DNA from 3 places in the Clostridium sp. JN-9 genome. Region 1 is predicted to be linked to each of the others. Evidence: riboswitches for the same ligand, from Rfam matches in the RefSeq annotation. Region 1 holds a riboswitch; each other region holds the start of a gene.
The links. Region 1 has a riboswitch for cyclic di-AMP ahead of EQM05_RS14260 (cell wall hydrolase). Riboswitches for the same ligand answer to the same signal wherever they lie in the genome.
Positions count from the first base shown of each region.

Region 2: linked by a shared signal. The riboswitch ahead of EQM05_RS04540 (C40 family peptidase) and the one ahead of EQM05_RS14260 (cell wall hydrolase) in region 1 are both predicted to bind cyclic di-AMP.
Region 3: linked by a shared signal. The riboswitch ahead of EQM05_RS13450 (LysM peptidoglycan-binding domain-containing protein) and the one ahead of EQM05_RS14260 (cell wall hydrolase) in region 1 are both predicted to bind cyclic di-AMP.

Region 1 covers NZ_CP035280.1:2,979,520-2,984,269, reverse strand. Annotated here, with positions in the region: gene EQM05_RS14280 (DUF4652 domain-containing protein) at 1-436, shown strand, start outside; gene EQM05_RS14275 (tetratricopeptide repeat protein) at 482-1,720, shown strand; gene trxA (thioredoxin) at 1,830-2,147, shown strand; gene EQM05_RS14265 (NAD(P)/FAD-dependent oxidoreductase) at 2,164-3,027, shown strand; gene EQM05_RS14260 (cell wall hydrolase) at 3,079-3,606, opposite strand; cyclic di-AMP (ydaO/yuaA leader) riboswitch at 3,611-3,737, opposite strand; gene EQM05_RS14255 (hypothetical protein) at 3,810-4,750, opposite strand, start outside.
Region 2 covers NZ_CP035280.1:947,600-952,349, reverse strand. Annotated here, with positions in the region: gene radC (DNA repair protein RadC) at 1-424, opposite strand, end outside; gene EQM05_RS04555 (Maf-like protein) at 436-1,014, opposite strand; gene EQM05_RS04550 (DUF4321 domain-containing protein) at 1,276-1,539, opposite strand; gene EQM05_RS04545 (hypothetical protein) at 1,631-2,335, opposite strand; gene EQM05_RS04540 (C40 family peptidase) at 2,472-3,113, opposite strand; cyclic di-AMP (ydaO/yuaA leader) riboswitch at 3,113-3,249, opposite strand; gene EQM05_RS04535 (GNAT family N-acetyltransferase) at 3,323-3,832, opposite strand; gene EQM05_RS04530 (leucyl aminopeptidase) at 4,062-4,750, shown strand, end outside.
Region 3 covers NZ_CP035280.1:2,788,851-2,793,600, reverse strand. Annotated here, with positions in the region: gene EQM05_RS13465 (MFS transporter) at 1-252, opposite strand, end outside; gene EQM05_RS13460 (hypothetical protein) at 575-997, shown strand; gene EQM05_RS13455 (IS1595 family transposase) at 1,355-2,266, shown strand; gene EQM05_RS13450 (LysM peptidoglycan-binding domain-containing protein) at 2,617-3,387, opposite strand; cyclic di-AMP (ydaO/yuaA leader) riboswitch at 3,391-3,529, opposite strand; gene EQM05_RS15915 (hypothetical protein) at 3,706-3,849, opposite strand; gene EQM05_RS13445 (SDR family oxidoreductase) at 3,878-4,750, opposite strand, start outside.

The sequences.
Region 1 (4,750 bases):
GAAGGTATATGGCACTGTACAAGCATCTATAGAAGGTAAGGGAGACACAGCATCAGAAGAGGGAATAGGAAAGATTATTGTAAAAGATGGCAGCGGAAAAATGTACAGCTACGAAATAGCTGATAATAAAAAACAGAATTCTCCAAAGTATGTTCAGTGGTGGGACGATAAAAATCTATTAGTAGTAATAGGCATGGGCTATGGCACAGTTTCACAAGGCGGGAGTTTATATAATTTAAATATTGCAACGGGGAAGGTAAGTTTGGCATATAAGGCAGAGGATAAACAAAATGTTACAGCTGTAACAAAAGTTAAAAGTAAAGATGGTAACTATGATTTATATATTAAAATGCTGGTTTATGAAGATGACAATTTTACAAAATCACATTATGAGGAATTTACCATACCATATTCCAAGCTTACTATGCTTAAATAAATAAGCTTGGTAAATATATGTACAATACCAGTAAGGAGCCATAAAATGGACAAAAGTACAAAGTATTATTTAAAGGCATTAAATAAATACAATGATGGTTATATAAGTATGGCCTTTGAATTATGTAATAAAAGCATAGCATTAAATAATAGAAACAGTTCTGCATTAAATTTAAAGGGATTGCTGTATTATTTAACAGGCAAGTTAAGTGAAGCTCAGGTTATATGGCAGCTCAATTATAAAATGAATAAAAATGATGTAGCCCTTAATTACCTAAATGACAGCAAAGACGATAAAGATATGGAAGATAGATATAAAAGGGCATTGGGGCTGATTAAAGATCTAAGGATTGATGAAGCTGAGGAAATGCTTATAAAGTGCATGGACAGTGATTTTAATGCAATAAATGTTAATAATGCCATTGCAGATTGTTATATTAAATCAGGAGAATATGATACTGCATTTAAATATGTAAATAAAGCAGTATCATTGGATAGAAAAAATGATAAATCCAGACAGATACTAAAAATATTAAAAAGTTTTTACGGTATTAAAAAAACATATAATTATAAGAAAATAATAACTGCTGCCACACTAGTAATAGCGGCAGTAGTTATTATTTATCTGGCATTGGGCCAGGGATTCTTTAATAAATATAAAATTGCAAAAGAAAATACTAATAAAAAAGCATCTATTGTAAACAATACAAATAAACAGCCTGAAATTTCTGCAGCTGTAAAAAAGCCTGTGGACACAAAAGACAAAGTAAACACGGCATTTCCATACAGCCAATTGGAAGCTTCTATTAACAATGGTGATTATAATACTATGTATGACATTTATCAGTCATGGAAGGACAAAGATTTAAGCATTAATAATAAAACCCTTTTAAATAATGCTGTTAATACTTTAAAAAAAGATGGAACACAAAGCTTTTATAATAATGGAAGTGCATATTTAAAAAATAAAAAATACAAAGATAGTATTAATGAGTTTTCAAAAGCATACACAGTTGGTAAAGAAAGTTATCTTTATCCTCATATTGTTTATTTTCTGGGATTAACAAGCGAAGAAAGTAATGATATGGAAACGGCTTTAAAATACTATACTATATATGATGAAAGCTTTAAGGGTGATTATGAGGAAACCGTATTATACAGATTAGCAGTAATTTATGGTGAAATAGATAAAGCAAAAGCAAAAGAATATGCAAAACGGCTGGTAAATAGTTATCCTGATTCAATATATAATAACTCAAATATAAAACAGATTTTAAATAATTAATAGTCATTATTTGGGAATACCTGAGGAAAACAAATATTGACCTTTCCACAAAAGTGGAGTAAAATATAATTAATAAGGTACCCATACGGGGTATAATGGAGGTATAGATATGGTAAATCAAGTAAATGATAATAATTTTCCTTTGGAGGTTATAAATGCAAATGAAACAGTTGTAGTTGATTTTTGGGCTCCATGGTGTGGACCATGTAAAATGCTGTCACCAGTCTTAGATGAAATTTCAGGCGAATTAGATGGAAAAGCTAAGTTTGTTAAAGTGAATGTTGATGAAAACCCTGTGGTTTCATCTCAATTCAGAATAGCAAGTATACCAACTGTAATGTTATTTAAAGACGGTAAAGTTGTAGATACAATGGTTGGCTTTAGACCAAAGCAATCCATTAAATCATTAATAGAGAATCATATTTAGTTCTATAAATAGGAGTGTGTTATCAGTGCGATATGATATTGCTATTGTTGGAAGCGGCCCAGCTGGAATTTCAGCAGCCATAAATGCTAAGATTAGGAATAAGAATATAATACTTTTTGGATACAAATATTTAAGCAATAAATTAATCAAGGCTCCAAAAGTTAATAATTATTTAGGATTTTATGGTCTTACTGGTGGGGAATTAAGAGCTAAATTCACAAACCATATTAATTCAATGGATATTAATATTAATGAGGAGAAAATAACAGCAATTTATGCCATGGGAGATTATTTTTCACTTATGGCAAATGATAAGATGTTTGAGGCAGCAACAGTGATTTTGGCTACTGGTATGGAGTATGGAAAGCCTTTAAAAGGTGAAGAAGAATTCCTTGGGAAAGGTGTTGGATATTGTGCAACCTGTGATGCACCTCTTTATAGAAATAAGCCTGTTACAATTATTGCTTATACAAAGGAAGCAGAAGAAGAGGCAAACTATGTTAGTGAACTAGCCTCAAAATTATATTATGTTCCTTTATACAAAAGTGAATATAATATTAATCCTGACATAGAAATAGTTAAGGACATTCCCCTTGAAATCCAGGGAAAAGACAGAGTTAATAAATTATTACTGCGAAATAGAGAAATACAAACAGATGGTATATTTGTATTAAAGGATAGTATATCTCCTAATCAATTGGTTCCTGGTCTTGATATGGAGAATGGCCATATAAAGGTATCCAGAAATATGAGTACAAATATACAAGGATGTTTTGCAGCTGGAGACTGCACTGGAAAGCCTTATCAATATATGAAGGCAGCAGGTGAAGGCCAGGTGGCTGCTTTAAGTGCAGCAGCTTATTTAGACTCAATAAAATAATTAATATAAAATAAAAAATACTAAAGCTTTATTGCTTTAGTATTTTTTATTTTACTTTGATACAAAGAATACGTGATTGCCTATAGTTTTTATATTATCCTTTTTTACATTTTTCATCCATTTGGATGTAGCTATTTTAGGATTGTAAAAAAATACTGCCTTTTCGGTAGGATCATTTCCTTTAAGTGCATCTAAAACAGCTTTGTAGCTGCTTTCATCTGGCACAACAGTTATTTTCCCATTTTGTACACAGGAAAAAGCACTTTTCTGAGTTATTACTCCGCTTATGGTTTTTGGAAACTTAGGATCCTTTACTCTGTTTAAAATAACTGAGGCCACTGCTACTTTTCCTGCATAAGGTTCTGATCTGCTCTCAGCGTATACTACTTGTGCCATTAAGTAAATATCATCATCTGTGATGTAAATATCTTTATTTCCATTGTTAAATACCTGGACAACGTCATATTCCTGTTTAAATAAGTCATTTTCAGCATTTTCATCATAGGATGCTTTAACCTTAAAGTTTAAAGAGCACAAGATTAAGCAGAAAAACAATAAAAATGTTGTAAGTTTTTTCATTTTTTATATCTCTCCTTTTACCGACGGGGTTAGCTGACGGGTTTGGTAAAGGCATAACCTACGCTTGAAGCGATTCACCCCAAAAAACTGGTTTCCCCGCGTTTATTTAAAAACTTAGGCTATTGATTATTATTTCACCTTTTTTAAAAAAAATACATAAATTTAAAAAAACAGGAACTTAAAGTTTTAAGTTCCTGTTTCAGTTATTTATTATTTCCATTTTTAAACTCATTGTATATTTTATAAAATTCTTCAAGATTATCATTTACTGTATTATATTTATCTTTTGAAAATGTATAATTTGCATCGATTGAAGAGTTATCTTTAGAATCAGAGTTTAATTGAGAGTTTTCAAAATTAACTGCCTTATAGATGCTGTCTAAGTAAGAAGAGTAGCTGTCCATTGTATTTCTAAATGTTTTATACAGATTAACACCTTTAGCTGGAACAATAATATTAGAAAGTTTACTTTTTAATGCTAAAAAAGAGGTGGTATCTTTACTGAGGTCAAAAAGTAAATCATTAAATTTCCTGCTTTTTCTGGATGCTTCTATCTGTGAATTATAATCCTTCTTAAGTGCAAGAAAATCATTTAAAATACTGTCTATGCTGTTTATAAATTCAGAATTTTGACCATCCTTAATTGTTTTATCATTATTTAATCGTATAAGCTGTGAAGTATAAAAAATAGAATTATTTATAAATTGCAATGATGATGGGGATAAAGAAACAGATAATTTTTTTGTTTTAAATAAAGAATAAGAATTAATACACTTATCTTTATAGCTTTTCAAATTCTCTAAAGATTTTTCAATATCCTTGCTTTCCGGATTAGAAATTATTGAAATAATCTGCTTGTAAATGAGGATATTAGTGTTAAGCCCATCTACTAAGCTGGAATTAATTTTATAATATTTTTCTGATGGATTAATTGCCTGAATGTGATTTTTTATTTCTATTAAAGAATCAATTTTTGAAGGCAAATCCTTTTTAGATTTATTGCTGTCTATAGTCTGCTGCTTTATAAGGGACGAGGTAGATTCATTTATTTCATTTATTTTATCTGTGTAATATTTCACTTGCTTTTCATATTCACTATATGATCTGGATACAGTAAAATAGTATGTCCCATAAAAAATCACAA
Region 2 (4,750 bases), 1.2 Mb from region 1:
CAATAACAACATTTTTAACATTCAGCATAATTACCTTTAAAATTTCAACATTGTAATGACGCATTTCTTCCATGACATAATCTGATGCATCTTTGGGCCTTGAAATTTTATAGGCATTTCCCGATTTAAAGGCTCTGACTCTTTTAAACAATTCTCCTATTGCAGCAATTTGTGAAGCCTTAGAAATGCCTATACCGCTAATATCCATTAGCTCTTCAGCAGTCCTGTTAAAAATACCATCTATTCCATCACATATTGTAATAAGCCTGCTGCTTAAATTTAGTACATTTTCATTTTTAATGCCATTTCTTAAAATAACTGCAATTAATTCAGAGTTTGATAAGCTTTGAGCTCCATATCTTATAAGTCTCTCTCTAGGTCTTTCATTTTCAGGTAAATCCATAATTTTTATTGAGTCACTCATTATTCTACTCCTTAATAAAGATTTACCCCCATCTCTCTTAATATGTAATTTAATTTATTTAATGGCAGACCTACTACATTATAGTAGCAGCCATTAATTTTTTCAACAAATAATCCACCATATCCCTGAATACCATATGCACCTGCTTTGCCCATTGGTTCACCAGTTTTAATGTATGCTCTGATTTCACTGTCACTTAAATCTGAAAATTTTACATCAGTACATACAAAGTCCCTTTTCATCTCATTGTCTGCAGTATTGTATACTGTTATTCCTGAATATACCTGATGAGTATTTCCACTTAATTGTGTCAGCATCTGAAATGCTTCTGATTCACTTTTTGGTTTTCCCATGACCTGATTTTTAAAAGCTACAATTGTATCACATCCAATAATAACTGCATCATCTTTTAATTTATCTTTTACATCTGCAACTTTTCCTTCAGAAATATTCATTACGTACTGTGAAAAACTGCCATTAAAGATAACGGTGTCCTCATTAAAGCCACTGACTATAGCTTTAAAATTCGGCACCAATCTTTTAAGTAGTTCTTTTCTTCTTTCTGAAGCTGATGCCAGCACATAGTTCACACTTATCACTTCCTAAAATAATACCATTTTATAATTATAGCCATAATTATATCATTTATAGTCATGGATATTATTAAAATTTAATTACAAAAATAATTAATGTTTACATTAAAAAAATACAGCAGCTTTGCCTGAATACCTTACTCCAGTAAACATCTAATATAGTTTATCATTTAATCTTTTTATAAACAAGAGTTTAGTTCTATTATTAAGAAAAATTTAAAAAGGCCTTCTTTTTAGGAAAGCCATTTAATGTTTGAGTTAATATTTTCTATAAATTATAATTGCTGCTATAATAAATAAAATTGTCATTATATTGATATTGAAATTTATACCTAATGTAAGTGTCATAAACTTCAAATCCAGTACAAGTGGTTTTGATGTTCCCACTGAATAAAATTTACCTAGAAAGCTCATGGATTTTATACTGCTTCCCAAAATCTCCCCAACTATAGTACCTGAGATTGCACCTAATAAAATGATAAACCAAAATAAGCCCTTATTCCCCCTGCTTACACCCTTCATAATACATCCCTCATTTTTAATGTTTATAAGTTCATTAAATAAATTTATAATAATAGTTTATCATTTTTTTGAAAGATATGGCAACAATATATTAATTGTTAGTTTTAACTTTTTTTAGAATTGTATATATTTTTATATAATTTTCCTCAATCTTGTCCTTTTTAATTTCTTCAGGCATAGAATTAACATATGCTTTCAGCTCATTTAACACACTTATATTTTTACTATTCTTGTCTACAGCCTTCAATTGAGAACACCATTTTTTAAGTTCTTCTGTGTAATATCCCTTTACTTCTTTATCTGAAAATCTATTTATAATCTGTAAATCTGCATTTATTATTTCACTTATTTCTGCATCACAAAGGTCACTTACATTTAATTCAAAAATCATTTTTGAATTTGCAACATTATTAGTATTCAATGTTTTTATTATGCCTTCTGCACCGGTTTCATCATATATCCCAATAAAAACCCTTGTGTTATTTCCATCTGTTATTTCAAATGGCATTCCGAAACCCTGCAGAAGCTTCTTTTCATTTTCTACATTTTCTTTTTTTGCATACATTCCTCCCTGAACGGCAATATATTTAACATTTTTTTTAGTAACCTGCTGCTGGTTCTTACTTTCTATATTATTCTGCTTCAAATTTAAAATTGACTTTGGCCAGGCTTCCTTTGAAATAACCTTTGAAATTATGGTTCCTAATATAAATGCGGCTATTAATATGCATAGTACCCACCAGACAAATCTTCCTGAATTGCTCTTCTTCTTCAAATCAAATCTTGTGTATTTCATTTTACTCCCCCTTCATTCTTTATCAAAGAATATACTTCTCATTTAATTATATTTACCATTTAGCTTTTCTATTACAAAAAAAATTCCCTGGAATACTTTAATACATAAAAGTACTCCAGGGAGTATAACAAAATATTTAATTTAAAATTCTTTTTGCCCCTGCATATCTAGAAGTATAATAGCTTTCCCCTAAATCACTTACCGTAATTCTATGGCTGCCAGAAGAAGCATGGATAAATTGCCCTCCTCCTACATATATCCCAACATGAGATATTGAACCATAGGTATTAAAAAATACTAAATCCCCTGCTTTAAGGTTATCTCTTGAAACATACTGTCCCATTGAATATTGTGAACCAGTATAATGAGGAAGATTCACCCCAAATGCACTATATACATATGCTGTAAATCCAGAACAGTCAAAAGCAGACGGACCGGATGCACCCCATACGTAAGGCCTTCCCATAAAATTATAAGCGTAGGAAATAATATCTCCTCTACCATTTCCGGCAGGATTTCCGCCTCTACTAACAGCTACACTTCCGCCTCTGCTGGCAGATACTCTGCTGCTTGTAGGAACGCTCTTGCTTTTCGAAGCTTTCTCTGGTACTTGTATTACTTTATTACATTTTATATCTGCAGAGTCCATAACAACCTTCTGCTGGCTTGTATTAACTGCTGCATCAGCATATACCTTTACAGTATTTACTTTTTGTAATAAAGTAAACGTTAGCAAGAAAAGTACAAATGTTAAAAATTTGAATTTGAAGTTAAACATGATTACCCCCCTATTGCCTTCGGAGTTAGCTGACGGGCTCGAATGAAGGTTATTCTACTGAAATATGGTTATTTCAGATTAGCCCCATTTTCTTGGTTCCTCCGTACTCATTTCTGAGATTCAGCACAATTAATATTATAAAATAAAATTGTACAAGCTGTCAATGCAGTTAATATATGTTTGTTAATTTTTGTGAAAGTTTATTAAACTTACTTTTTTTGTAATAAAAGCATATCATATGCTCTATTATTAAAATTATAGTATTGTTTGTATCTGTTTATTACAAAAAAATTATTTTTTTCCCAGCTGTTTATATAATTGTTTACTCCATCAACTACATAACTATAAAAATTATTTATGCTGTATTCATTATAAAAATAATCAGTTAAAGCACTTATAATACTGCAGGCTGTCTCATCTGCAATATTATTTTGAAGCAGCATAAACAAAAATGTTATTTCATTAGATCTTTTAAATTCTGCCTTTCCCCTTAAAACTCCAATCAGCTTATTACAATTTTTAATTTTTAAAAAGAACTCGCATTCACTAAGATAGCATTCTAAATATCTATCGTAAAGCTCCTTTTCATTAAACTCAATAAATTTAACATCATTTTTATTATAGTTTTGAAGTTTAATCCAATGCCCAATTTCTTTAATGTCATCTTCCAATACATTAGTTATACATAAATTATCAATTGGGATAACAACGTCAAGCATAAATTCACCTCATTTCTTACCCTAAATAAAAATTCTACATTTCTTTTAAAAATCCTTTTATTTTATCTTCACTTTACATTAAAACTTTGCATTGTACCTGGCAAAGTATAGGACTTTCAGTTGCTTTAGCAGAAGCCGGATATAATATGTTTTTGCAGGGTATTATACAGTAAACTTTTTCATAAAAATATGCTATTATATACCCATAATACTTTGAGGAGGGATAGTTATGATAGGGATAAATGATAATAAGCTATATTCAAATATTCTTGTATTTAAGTTCAGTAATTTCAACTTGGATTACACAAAGGAAATTTCTGAAATTATGAAATTTTCAACAAACAATGGTGAATTTAAAGAGCTTGAAACCATAAACACTCTAGGTATGTGCAGCTACAAAAAATTGTTCGTTGTTGGACTTGGAACTACAGAAGAATTCAGTGAAATAAAATTATTCAAGGCTTTAGGTACAGCTATTGGAGCAATAAAAAACTCTATTGATGATCTGGATATTCTTGATAATCTTCCTGAAGATTTTGGTTATATATTGGGACAGTCTATTCAGATTTCAATTTATAAATATGCCGGAATAAAGAAGGAACACGAAAAAATAAAATTGCAAAATATCAATGTAATATCTAAATATAAAGAATCCATAAGTAAGGGTGTTATTATAGGTAACTGCATAAATTTCTCCAGACAGCTGGTGAATATGCCCTCTAATATTGTAACACCGAAATATCTGACTCAGCAGGCAGAAAATATTTCTACTGATGAGAAATTGGATATAGATATAATAGATAAATACAGGCTTGAGCAAATGGGAATGAACTCAATTCTATCAGTGTGCAGCGGAAGTTCACATAGCCCAAGACTTATAGTGCTTCAGTACTTTGGTGATGCTGAAAATAAAGAAAT
Region 3 (4,750 bases), 190 kb from region 1:
TGAAGTTATGCATGTTGCTATTGATACAATAAGTCCTTTCTTTAAGCCCAGAAAGGATATAAGCTTAAAGCCAAGTACATTCATGATAGAGGCGGCAATGAATACTACTGAAGGAAGTATAGCAATTAATTCACTGTTAACATTATAGGAACTTTTAATGGTAGTAATAAAAGGGGCTAAAGTATTTGAAAACGATGAGACTAAAAATAAGCCTATAAAGACCATAACCATTTGTGTATAATTTTTTTTCATAATCTTCTCCTTATAATTTATGCTTACATCATTATATTACATATGGACTTAGAAAGGCAACTTTTACGCATACTAATTAAAGAGAAGTTTACATATAGTTTACATGGGACTGCTACGGTGTTTAGATATTTACTTTCTATAGACACCTATGGCTCTTTTAAATAATAATGTTGATGTGAATAGGACTTCATCAAAAGAACAAAGATCAAAGAACAAAGATTAAATAAGGTAGTTTTTCTTTGCAGAAAAACCAAAAACTCAATTGATTAAGTGAATCATAAGTTTTAATAACTAAAAATGGTTTCAATTATAGTTTTATTAGATGATAAAAAAAGATTTGCATAATAATATTTATTCCAGAGCAGTGGGCACAGGACGTATGAATGCAACGGATATGGAAAATTATATTGGAAAAATATTAAATAAAAATAAGCAGGCAATCTCAAGACCAAAAAGTTTTTTTGCCTTGTTCTTTAAAAGAAAGAACATAAGGGAGATTAATGAATATCTTGATAATAGCCCTGAAGCAGTAAAATACAGATGCGATTGCATGGAATGGATGTATCGTTTTAGGGGAGTAGCAACAAAGTACTTAAATAATTATTTGAGCTTATTCAAATTCTTAAAAAGTTCCAATTTTAATAATGGCTCATTTGCAATAAATAAATTTATAGAACAAATAAGTAAAATTACTGCCCAAAATACATATATAAATATGAGAAATGCTAAAGTCAGTTTTAATTGACTTGTCCCTAACGGGAATTTGTTACTTTATCAACACTATTGAATAAAAGAGCCATATATCTAAAGCAAGAAAGATTAAAGAACAGACTTTAATCTTTGGTTTCAAAGGGCAGCCTACCGGCTTTGGATTTTTCAAATCCTTATTTGTTCTTTGTTATTTAATCCTTAATCTTTGGTTAAAGAAGGAGCCTTGGGGCTGTCGCACTAATGAATTTACATGCAATATATTGTGGTGTTTAGATATTTACTTTCTATAGACACCTATGGCTCTTTTAAATAATAATGTTGATGTGAATAGGACAATCCTTTAATGGTAATAATTAAGATACCTACATATTACTGAAAGGATTGGATTACCATGGAGAATAAAAAATGTACTGATATAAATATATTATCTTATTTTGCTTCATTAAGACATGATTCTGAAAGAAAATGCCCATACTGTGGCTGCACCCATACAGTGCTATATGGAAAATACAATGGTAAACAAAGATATATATGCAAAAGCTGCAAAAAAACCTTTAATGATTTTACAAACACGCCAATTGCAAGGACTCATTTCCCTGAAAAGTGGGAGGCATTCATTAAGTGTACCATTGAGGGCTTATCCCTTAAGGCGGCAGCCAGGGAAATTGGCGTTTCTTATGTAACACTATTTTACTGGAGGCACAAGCTGCTCTCTGCTTTAAAAATGGTTAAACAAAATAAGATGCAGGGAAAGTTTGAACTTGAAAATTTTTTCTTAAAATTCTCCCGGAAGGGACAGAAAGGCATTGAACATGATGAAAAGAGAGTTCATGATCAAAGCGTAAGTTACATTAATATCAGCAATAATAAAGTCTGCGTTATTACAGCACTGGATTCACATAAAAATATTTATTCCAGAGCAGTGGGAATGGGACGTATGAATGCAATGGATATGGAAAATCATATTGGAAAATTATTAAATAAAAATAAACATGTAATCTCAAGACCGAAAAGCTTTTTTGCCATGTTCTTTAAAAGAAAAAAGGTAATGGAGATCAATAAATATCTTGATAATAGCTCTGAAGCAGTAAAATATAGACGTGACTGCATGGAATGGATGTACCGTTTTAGAGGAGTAGCAACAAAGTATTTAAATAATTATTTAAGCCTATTCAAATTTTTAAAGAGTTCTAATTTTAATAATATTTCATCTACAATAAATATATTTATAGAAGCAATAAGTAAAATTAATATTGAAAATACATATATAAATATGAGGAATGCTAAAATATGTTTTAATTAGCCTGTCCCTAACGGGAACTTGTTACTTTATCAACACTATTTAATAAAAGAGCCATATATCTAAAGCAGGAAAGATTAAAGAACAGACTTTAATCTTTGGGTTTTAAGGGGCAGCCTATCGGCTCTGGATTTTTCAAATCCTTTTTTAACTCTATTAGTTAAACTGTAATTAGAGCCATCCTTGGTTCTTAAAACGCATGATTCACTCAGCAAATTGAATTTTAAGATTTTCTGTAAGAAAATCAACATTATTTGTTCTTTGTTATTTAATCTTTAATCTTTAGTTTCAGCCTTCAATAAAAAATGAGCCTTGCATCAGCAGTTTTAACTGCTAATGCGGCAGCCCCTATTTTAATAAGCAAATACTAAACCGCCAATGCTTGCAGCAACTGGTTTTGATCTTAACCAGCTGTTAGTAGCTGTAGTGTCGTAGAAGTAAAGAGCACCATTGGTTGGGTCGGTACCTTTTAGTGCATCATATGCTGCATTTATGGCAGCTTGAGACGCAGGTTTATTAATCATGCCATTTAAAACAGGAGTAAACTGGTAATATCCACCTGGCTCATCATAAATTACCCCGCTTATGGTATTTGGGAATTCAGCACTCTTAACTCTGTTCACAATTACTGCACCAACGGAAACCATGGCATTATAGCTTTCTCCGCCAGCTTCTGCAGTAATTAATCTTGCTAACAGATCCACATCTGATGAAGTATAGCTGATAACACCTTTTGATGCGGCTGTCTGACTACTTGTCCAGTTACCGCCTGCTGGAATAACCAGTTTTTCACCGGTATAAATCATATCTGCCCATTTGTTATTTGCCAGTTTCAAAAGGTTAACAGATATACCATATCTTTTAGCAATAAAATATAATGAATCACCAGATTTAACAGTATAATCAATACCAGGAACATTCAATATCTGCCCGGGGTATATGGAATAACCAGACAGTCCATTGTCATTCATAAGAGCTTGTACATTAGTATTAAAAGTCTTGCCGATGTAATATAGCGAATCACCAGAAACAACCTGATATGATGCAGCTTTGACGGAAGTTGCAGCCATAAAAGTAAAAGCTGCAGCAGCAATAATAGTTTTAAATTTGTTTAATTTTAACATGTGTTTTCCTCCTTTAATCAGCCTCCGAAGTTAGTTGACGGGTTTGGGTTAAAGGTACCCTACTCCCCCTGAAATAAGTGAGGAGATTCACCCCATTTGTAATTCCTCCGTACTCATAATTGAGATTCGGCATTTATAACTTATGCGTTTAAGCTATATGTAACATTGTAACAGAGTAATTTTCATGATACTATGCAAAATTTGAGGTAATTAAGGAAAATAAAAAAATTGAAGATAATTTATGGAATGAAGGGATAAAAAATTAAGGAGACCATTTTATAAATAGCCTCCTTGAAATTAACAGATATGAAATTTTAACTAGTTTTTATTTCTGGTTCCCTGATCTGCTGCAATTTTGCTGGCATTTCCCCTGAACATAAAACCATTTTTAGCATTTCTGCTGTTTTCTGAGTTATCTGATTTACTTTGATTCTGAGATTTTATATTTTTATTTTTACTCATACAATTACTCCTTCCTTATAATATATTTCTAATTGCTCATAAAGCTTCCCCCATTAACATGTATTACAGAACCATTTACATAGGATGAGTCTTTAGAAGCAAGATACACATATGCAGGCGCAAGCTCTACCGGCTGCCCAGGCCTTCCAATAGGTGAAGTTGTTCCAAATTGAGACACTTCTTCAGCAGTACAGCTTGATGGAATCAATGGAGTCCAAATTGGACCAGGTGCTACTGCATTTACTCTGATGTGTTTAGGGCATAAACTTAAAGCCAGGGATCTTGTAAAAGTTACAATGGCGCCTTTTGCAGAAGAATAATCAATTAAAGTTTTTTCACCTTTATATGCTGTTATTGAAGCTGTATTAATAATTGCAGATCCAGCCTTCAAACTGGGAATGGCTGCCTTGCATAAATAAAACATGCTGAAGACATTTGTTTTGAATGTTTTCTCCAGCTGAGCTGCTGTTATATCCTCTATACTGTTTTGAACGTACTGTACAGCGGCATTGTTTACAAGAATATCTAATTTTTTAAATTTATTTATTGTCTGCTGAACAGCAGCTTTGCAAAAATCCTCGTCGCTTATATCTCCAGGAATAAGGACACACTTTCTCCCAAGGCTTTCCACAATACTTTTGGTTTCATTGGCATCTTCATGTTCATTAAAATAAATAATGGAGATATCTGCACCTTCCTTGGCATAGGCACAGGCTACAGCCCTTCCAATACCGCTGTCACCACCAGTTATTAAGGCTGTCTTTCCCTTTAATTTATTTGAAGAAATATATCCCGGATCATCAAATACAGGTAGTGGGTCCATAAGTTTCTCTAGTCCTGGATGAACATTTTGAGTCTGTGGGGGCATTTTTTTTAAAAAGCTATTTGTAAATTCAAAATC